DNA from 4 places in the Clostridium kluyveri DSM 555 genome. Region 2 is predicted to be linked to each of the others. Evidence: riboswitches for the same ligand, from Rfam matches in the RefSeq annotation. Region 2 holds a riboswitch; each other region holds the start of a gene.

Region 1 (2,205 bases), 1.8 Mb from region 2:
AGTATATTTATGGTCTGTAAGAAGTGCAGAAGGTGCATTACAACCCTTATGGCTAGCCAAAAATCTCCATCCTGACTTATTTAATGATTTAGATATTAAACAAAAAGTAAAAGAATTTTACAAAAATTATTATTATTATGATCTATCAGATAACAACCTAGAGGATATATTAAATCCAAAAAAATAAATATGCATTATAGATACCTATTCAAAATAATTAAAATAAAAAACTCTGTACTATAATTATACAGAGTTTTTATTGTTAAAGATAATTCTTTATATCATTAACCTTATTTAATTTTTCCCAAGGTAAGTCTATATCAGTTCTTCCAAAGTGTCCATAAGCTGCGGCCTGTCTGTATATAGGTCTTCTTAGCTCTAATTCTCTTATTATTACTGCTGGCCTTAAATCAAACACCTTATTTACTATATCAACTATCTTCTTCTCAGATATCTTTTCAGTGCCAAAGGTATCCACATTTATTGAAACAGGTTCTGCTACGCCTATAGCATAAGCAATCTGTATTTCCAACTTATCAGCAACTCCTGCAGCAACTAAATTTTTAGCTACCCATCTAGCAGCATAAGCAGCAGATCTATCAACCTTAGTAGGATCCTTTCCGGAAAATGCTCCTCCACCGTGTCTTCCGTAACCACCATAGGTATCAACTATTATTTTTCTTCCTGTAAGCCCAGAGTCTCCTTGCGGACCTCCAACTACAAATCTTCCTGTTGGATTTATAAAATATTTAGTATTAGAGTCTAAAAATTCCGGTGGAACAACAGGTTCTATAACATTTTTTATTATATCTCTTTCAATTTGTTCTTTGGTGACAAATTCGTCATGTTGGGTAGACACCACTATTGTGTCTACTCTAACTGGCTTATTCTCCTCATATTCTATAGTAACCTGTGTCTTTCCATCAGGTCTTAAATAATCCAATGTACCTTCTTTTCTAACTTGTGATAATCTCTTTGAAAGCTTATGAGCCAAGTTTATGGGCATAGGCATATACTCTGGAGTTTCATTTGTTGCAAATCCGAACATCATACCCTGATCTCCAGCCCCTATAGCATCCACCTTTTCCATCTTGCCTACTTTAGCTTCTAAAGATTCATTAACTCCCATAGCTATATCTAAGGATTGTTCATCAATTGAACTAAGTACTGCACAAGTGTCACAATCAAATCCATATTTAGCCCTAGTATATCCTATTTCCCTTATGGTTTTTCTAACTATTTTAGGGATATCAATATAACAATTAGTAGATATTTCCCCCATAACCAAAACCATACCTGTAGTAGTTGCAGTCTCACATGCCACTCTCCCCTGAGGATCCTGTTCCAAAATAGCATCTAAGATAGCATCTGAAATTTGATCGCACATTTTATCAGGATGTCCTTCCGTAACTGATTCAGATGTAAACAGCTTTCTCATTCTTAATACCTCCCTCTATAAAATAAAAAAACCACTTCAATAAGAAGAGGTTAAATAAATTAACTACTCTCTTATCTTGCAGCCTTTAAAACTGCTGGAATTGGCACCTTAATGATTAAAGCACTGGTTGCCGGGCTTCACAGGGCCTTTTCCCTCCACCTCTCTTGATAAGAGCTTCATATAATAAATTTTATTAGTTATGAAAACAACAAATTAAGTAAAATAAAAAACACCCAAAAGTGCCTTTTATGGTGGAGGAAGATGGATTCGAACCATCGAAGTCACTGACAACAGATTTACAGTCTGCCCCCTTTGGCCACTCGGGAATTCCTCCGCATTTGGTGCTGGCAGTAGGCTTCGAACCCACGACCTACTGATTACAAGTCAGTTGCTCTACCTGCTGAGCTATGCCAGCTTATTTTATTATTAGATAAATGGTGGGCACAACAGGGATCGAACCTGTGACCCCCTGCTTGTAAGGCAGATGCTCTCCCAGCTGAGCTATGCGCCCCAATTTTTATGGTGGAGGAAGATGGATTCGAACCATCGAAGTCACTGACAACAGATTTACAGTCTGCCCCCTTTGGCCACTCGGGAATTCCTCCATATTTGGTGCTGGCAGTAGGCTTCGAACCCACGACCTACTGATTACAAGTCAGTTGCTCTACCTGCTGAGCTATGCCAGCTTATTCTTTAACTATGTATTTTATAGAATACAAACACACATGCCTAACGTAGATTAGTATACATTCTCATTCATTTATTTT
Region 2 (2,205 bases):
GATTAAATACGTGCTCAGGTTTTTCAAGTGATAAAATTCCGTATAATATTTTAGTATCGAAAGCGAGTCTTTTATCTTCTTCAGAAGGTCTGGAGGGAGAATAAGGATGTGAATGATAGTTCCCGATGATCTTAAGCCCTGCATTCCTTATAAATCTTAAAGCATTAAACTGTTCTTTGGGATCCATAGAAAAGTGTTCACTGCTTTTATCTATATTTGTTAAAGGATATATTTTTTTTATAAATATATCCTCTCCGGATATGATTCCTGACAAATATCCGCAGCATTCATGAGGAAATTCATTTTTTGCTTGTTCTACAATCTTTTCATATTCTAATTTATCTATATAAATCATATAATCACCCTTTCAACTCTCCTGTTTTTAAGTCGCAGGCTGCTTGTTCATAATCTATAAGATTTTTTATGGTAGGATGTTGTCCACATACTCCACAGTTTTCATTTTTACCTAATTTTATTTTCCTAAATTCCATAGTAAGTGCATTGTAAGTTAAAAGATATCCAGCTAAATTATTTCCAAGATTAAGTAAATATTTAATTGCTTCTGTTGCCTGAAGAGTACCTATTATCCCTCCCATAACACCGAGTACTCCTGCTTCTCTGCAGGTAGGTACTACTCCGGCAGGTGGTGGTGATTGAAAGATACATCTATAGCAAGGTGTACCATTGTTTGGTATATATGTGGTGAGTTGCCCATTAAATCTTATTATTCCCGCATGGGAAAAAGGCTTCTTAGAAAGTACACAAGCATCGTTTATTAAAAATTTAGCTGGAAAATTGTCGGTACCATCTATAATAAAATCGTAGTTTTGATCTTTTATAATGTCTAAAATATTACGAGAATCTACCAATTCATTATAGGTAATTACATTTACATCAGGATTTAAACGATTTACAGTTTCCTTTCCAGACTGAACTTTAGATTTTCCCACATCTCCAGTTTCATGTATTATCTGTCTTTGAAGATTGGAAAGGTCCACATTGTCTCCGTCTACAAGCCCCAGGGTTCCTATTCCTGCAGCTGCAAGGTACATAGCCGCAGGTGCTCCAAGGCCTCCAGTTCCAATTATGAGTATTTTGGAATTAAGAAGCTTTTCTTGACCCTCTACTCCAACTTCTGATAGTATTATATGCCTTGAATATCTTTCTATTTGTTCTTCACTATAATCCAAAAGTCCCACCACCCATAAAATACAAGAAATCTATTTTGTCATTTTCTTTTAGTACAGTAGTCGAAAAGTTAGCTCTGTCTATAAATTCATCATTTAATTGCACGGAAACCATATCTGGCATTTCCACATTTTCAATTTTTAAAAGTTCTGTTACTGTTAATCCATCCTTTATTTCTTTAGGATCTCCATTTATTTTTATGTTCATAACGTCCTCCTTGTTATTTTGATATTAAATAGCATAAGAAAATTTACACTATTTAATGTTTTAACCGTTTTGGTAAAAAGAAAATATAAACTTATCCAAAAGCTGTAATTTAGTTAACACCCTCAGCTTTTTCAAAGTGGTAAACAAGCGCTATTGCCCTCTAGATAGGTTATTTACATGAGCAAACTTCCCCCGAACTGTAAAAACTTGATAACTAAAATAAAAACCTCCTTGCCATGAGTTACAAGAAAGTCTTTCATTCAAGTTTCTCATCTGTCAAGCAAATACATGCCTGCTGGAATTAGCACCATTGAAAACAATAAGGTTGCCGGGTATCACAGGGCCAGTCCCTCTACCTCTCTTGATAAGAATTTAATATTTAATTATTTAAATACTAACATACTAACATACTTAAATTAATCCTGTCAATAATATATTTTTCATTGTTATGCTATTGACATAGCCCTAGGTTTCAGTTTATTATAGGGGTAAGTTTTTTGTATTTGATTTTTAAAGGTATGATAATTATGGTGGACAATTATAGATTATTTAAAGATTTAAACCCGGATGAAAAAAACATATTTAATTTAATTCAAAAAGATGGAGCCATGACTAAGAATGAAATCCTGCTTAGAACAGGAACGAAATTGACTTCATTAAATCGTATTATGAGTCCTCTTGAAAAAAAGCGAATTATAGTACAAAAGTGTATAGGAGAATCCACAGGAGGTAGAAAACCTATACTATATGATATAAACCTGTGCAGATTTTATATTATAGGTATAGATATATCTAAAACTCATGTACAAG
Region 3 (2,205 bases), 1.1 Mb from region 2:
TTAAGGGTCATGAGTTAGTTATTGAAGCCATTATAAATCAGTTTGTAGGTGAAAAACCAGTAAAAAAAGAAATGGGATTAGTAAATGTGTGGTCTGTACTTCCCTATCAGGATACATTTTGGTGTGGAAATTTAAGCGAGGTAAAGAAATTACTTGAAGGAATAGGGCTAAAAGTGAATATACTTTTTGGTACAGAGTCCGGCGGCGTCAGTGAGTGGGAAACAATACCACAAGCACAGTTTAATTTAGTTTTATCACCTTGGGTGGGTTTAAATACTGCTAAATTATTAGAGAAAAAGTATGGTACTCCTTATTTGCATTATCCAATTTTGCCTATAGGTGCAAAGGAAACTAGTAAATTTTTAAGAACTGTGGGGGATTTTGCTAAGCTTGATAAAGAAAAGGCGGAAGCTTTTATAAATGAGGAAGAAGAGAGATTTTACTATTATATTGATAGATCAATAGACTTTTTTATAGAATTCAGATATAGTGTGGCAGATAGATTTTCTAATATAACAGATTCTTTTTATGCCCTTGGAATTAGTAAATTTTTAACCAATGAATTAGGTATTGTTCCAGGAGAACAATATATTACAGATGATACTCCTGAGCAATATAGAAAAAGCATAGAGCATGAATTTGAACATCTCTCAAATAGCACTTCTGCTAAAGTAATATTTGAAGTAGATGGAGGAAAAATACATCAAAGGTTGAGAAAATATGAATATGGCAATCATACTCCTCTGATTTTAGGGAGTTCATGGGATAGAGATATAGTGTCAGAATTAAATGGATTTGGAATAAATATATCTCTGCCAGTGAAGCATAGGTTAGTGCTAAATAGAACTTATGTGGGATATAACGGAGGATTAACTTTGACGGAGGATATATACAGTAATATACTGGAGACTTATAAATAGTGGTATATAAAATTTATGTAGCACAAATCTGATTTATTTACTAAAAAATTATTTCAATTTTATTGACATCGTAAAGTTTAATATAATATAATGAAACTTATATAGGTAATAATTCAAAAATTTAATGAATATCCTTATCAAGAGAAACTTAGGGAATGGCCCGATGAAGTTTCAGCAACCACATTTTAATTTTATGTAAGGTGCTAAGTCCATCAGAACATAGTTCTGGAAGATGAGGTAAAGAAAAAACCTTTAAGGTCGATTCTTTTATATCTTAATCATGATATACAACCCTCTTCTTGTTTGGAAGAGGGTTTTTGATTTTTATATTAATAAGATTGTATAAAAGGGGGTACAATATAAAAATGGAGAAAAAAATTGAAAGGAAAAATCAGATTTCGGAAGAATATATAAGAAAAATAATTGAGTCATTGAAAAATATAAGCTATGGATCAATAACTTTGGTAATTCAAGATGGGATAGTGATTCAAGTGGAAACTAAAGAAAAAATAAGACTTAAATAAAAGGGTATTTGTTGATTATCGTCTAAATAAAGAGTAAAATATAATCAGAAACAATGTTGAGCATTTAGGTCGGGTATTACCCTGTTTAATTGCCGGAGTAACTTTGTGGCTGATTTTTTTTATATTTAAATATGAGTCAAATACTCGGATTTAAAGGAGAGATAAAATGTCAAATAAATTATTAGAAATAAACAATTTAAAAGTAAAGGTTGAAGATAAAGAGATATTAAAGGGAGTAAACTTAGAAGTTGGTAAAGGTAAAGTTCATGCCATAATGGGGCCAAATGGTGCGGGAAAATCTACACTTGTAAATACTATTATGGGCCATCCTAAATATAATATGACAGCAGGAGATATAATATTTGAAGGAAAGTCTATCAGTGACTTAAAAGTAAATGAAAGGGCAAGGTGTGGAATCTTTATGTCTTTTCAATATCCACAGGAGATACCAGGTATAACTGTGGAAAATTTCTTAAGAAGCGCAAAAATCTCAGTTTCTAAAAAGAAAATAGGCATTTTGGCATTTAGAAAAATTTTGAAGGAAAAATTAGAACTTTTAAGAATAGATGAAAGTTATACTAGAAGATATTTAAATGTAGGATTTTCTGGTGGAGAAAAGAAAAAAAATGAAATACTTCAGATGGCGGTACTTGAACCAAAACTCGCTATGCTAGACGAAACGGATTCGGGACTTGATATAGATGCAGTGAAAATAGTATCAGAAGGAGTAAGCAAGCTTATAACAAATGAGAATTCTATAC
Region 4 (2,205 bases), 200 kb from region 2:
TTCTTTTATAATAGCAGCGGGCCTTAAATCAAATACTTCATTTATAATTTCCACTATTTGATCATCGCTTATTGTTTTACCTGTACCAAAAGTATCTACACTTACAGATACAGGTGAGGCAACACCTATGGCATAAGCTATTTCTATTTCAATTTTATCTGCTATACCTGCTGCCACTAAATTCTTAGCTACCCATCTAGCAGCATATGCTCCTGACCTATCTACCTTTGTAGGATCCTTTCCTGAAAATGCTCCACCGCCATGTCTGCCATATCCTCCATAACTATCAACTATTATTTTTCTTCCTGTAAGTCCGGAATCTGCTTCCGGTCCCCCTTTTACAAATCGTCCCGTAGGATTAATCAAATATTTTGTATGGGAATCTAAAAGCCCACTTGGTATTGCTGCTTTTATAACTTTATCTATTATATCTTTTTCAATTTCATCATAACTTACATTATCTTCATGCTGGGAAGATACAAGTACAGTATCTATTCTAACAGGTTTTCCTTTTTCATACTCTACCGTAACCTGGGTCTTTCCATCAGGTCCTAAATACGGAATTATATTATTTTTTCTCACCTCTGAAAGCTTTTTTGCAAGCTTATGAGCTAATACTATAGGAAGAGGTAAATATTCAGGAGTTTCATTAGTTGCAAATCCAAACACTATTCCCTGATCTCCCGCTCCAATTGCCTCAATATTATCTTTTTCACCATTTCTAGATTCTAGAGAATCATTTACTCCAAGTGCAATATCTGAAGACTGTTCATCTATAGATGTTATTATGGCACAACTAGCTGCATCAAATCCAAATTTTGAATTACTATATCCAATATCACTTATGGTTTTTCTCACTATCTTGGGTATATCTATATAGGCTCTGGTTGATATCTCCCCCACTAAAATTACAATTCCAGTATTAACAACTGTTTCACAAGCAACTCTGCCATTCTCATCTTTTTCAATAATGGCATCTAATATGGCATCTGATATTTGATCGCAAATTTTATCTGGATGTCCTTCTGTAACGGATTCTGATGTAAATAATCTACTCATTTTTATTACCTCCAATTCATTACTCAATATAAAATAGCGAGTCAATTCTATATATTTTTCATTATCTTATGGGGTTTTAGGTTTACCGTTAAAATAAAAAACTTCCTTGAAGAAACTTCAGGAAGTTTTTATCCTAATCGTCTCTTATCTATCAGGCTTTTCATATTAATACCTGCTGGAATTAGCACCATGAAATAAAAATCTTCTGGTTGCCGGACATCATAGGGCCAGTCCCTCCGTCTCTCTTGATAAGAAATCTATATTTAATTAACTCATTTTTGATTTAAATACACTATAAAGCTTTTGAAATATTTTGTCAATATATTTTATTATAGATAATATATTTTGAATATTCCGATATATGAATATTCTTCCAAAAATATTCATAGAAATTAAATTTTATAGATTAATTATAATTTATAAATAAAATATAAAATTCTATATATATTTTTTTCAAAATATTCATATTAAATTGATATGTTTTAACTTACCATTTACTACTACTTAATCATGAATACACCTACTTAAATTTCACACTTTGATTATATTGTAAAAAATCTTATAACAAGGCTAATTCTACAAAAAGACTTTTCATTGGGGCATTATTAAAATATTACCTGTTATATGCATTAAAGGAAAAAATTATTGATTTTTATTCATATATATAGATGTATATAAAAAATATTACTTTAGTACCATAATATTCTGATAATTTTTAAAAATGTTTGTAATTCATTTATAAAATAGAATTAATTTATTCATATTTATTATTTATACTCTAAGATAAGTTTTTAATAAATATGTAAAAACTTAATATGAAATTTAATATGATTTCATAAAAATTTTAGGGGGTTTACTTTATGAATAAAAAAATCAAATTGTTAATTGCGTCACTAATTATTGCATCAGGCATACCAGCTGTTATTCCTACTATAGCAAAAGCAGCATCAAACACTTGCAGTAATCCAGTAGTACAACAAGTTTCATTGAAATGTAATTTAAGTAACTATTCTAATATTAAGAATTGTCTTAAAAATTGTACAGTTGTCACTTCAAAAAATGCTTGTAAAAATAATAATTCTACTACTAAACCGACAACAAACAACAATGAAACCAGTACTACTAAACCAACAGGGAATACCGGAA

Evidence for each region. A riboswitch is a leader RNA that binds a small molecule or an ion and turns the genes downstream of it on or off. The one in region 2 is predicted to bind S-adenosylmethionine.
Region 1: another riboswitch for S-adenosylmethionine. It lies ahead of metK (methionine adenosyltransferase); the one in region 2 lies ahead of thiS (sulfur carrier protein ThiS).
Region 3: another riboswitch for S-adenosylmethionine. It lies ahead of CKL_RS19695 (YezD family protein); the one in region 2 lies ahead of thiS (sulfur carrier protein ThiS).
Region 4: another riboswitch for S-adenosylmethionine. It lies ahead of metK (methionine adenosyltransferase); the one in region 2 lies ahead of thiS (sulfur carrier protein ThiS).

Annotation. Positions count from the first base shown of each region.
Region 1 is NC_009706.1:3,717,733-3,719,937, forward strand. Features, by position in the region: gene CKL_RS17870 (ABC transporter substrate-binding protein) at 1-187, shown strand, start outside; gene metK (methionine adenosyltransferase) at 263-1,438, opposite strand; SAM riboswitch class I at 1,507-1,612, opposite strand; tRNA gene CKL_RS17880 (tRNA-Tyr) at 1,688-1,772, opposite strand; tRNA gene CKL_RS17885 (tRNA-Thr) at 1,778-1,853, opposite strand; tRNA gene CKL_RS17890 (tRNA-Val) at 1,874-1,949, opposite strand; tRNA gene CKL_RS17895 (tRNA-Tyr) at 1,959-2,043, opposite strand; tRNA gene CKL_RS17900 (tRNA-Thr) at 2,049-2,124, opposite strand.
Region 2 is NC_009706.1:1,916,246-1,918,450, reverse strand. Features, by position in the region: gene CKL_RS08880 (M67 family metallopeptidase) at 1-355, opposite strand, end outside; gene CKL_RS08875 (HesA/MoeB/ThiF family protein) at 360-1,190, opposite strand; gene thiS (sulfur carrier protein ThiS) at 1,180-1,395, opposite strand; SAM riboswitch class I at 1,662-1,766, opposite strand; gene CKL_RS08865 (ROK family protein) at 1,893-2,205, shown strand, end outside.
Region 3 is NC_009706.1:823,729-825,933, forward strand. Features, by position in the region: gene CKL_RS04055 (nitrogenase component 1) at 1-920, shown strand, start outside; SAM riboswitch class I at 1,052-1,159, shown strand; gene CKL_RS19695 (YezD family protein) at 1,286-1,444, shown strand; gene sufC (Fe-S cluster assembly ATPase SufC) at 1,611-2,205, shown strand, end outside.
Region 4 is NC_009706.1:1,715,009-1,717,213, forward strand. Features, by position in the region: gene metK (methionine adenosyltransferase) at 1-1,059, opposite strand, end outside; SAM riboswitch class I at 1,201-1,314, opposite strand; gene CKL_RS08030 (CAP domain-containing protein) at 1,920-2,205, shown strand, end outside.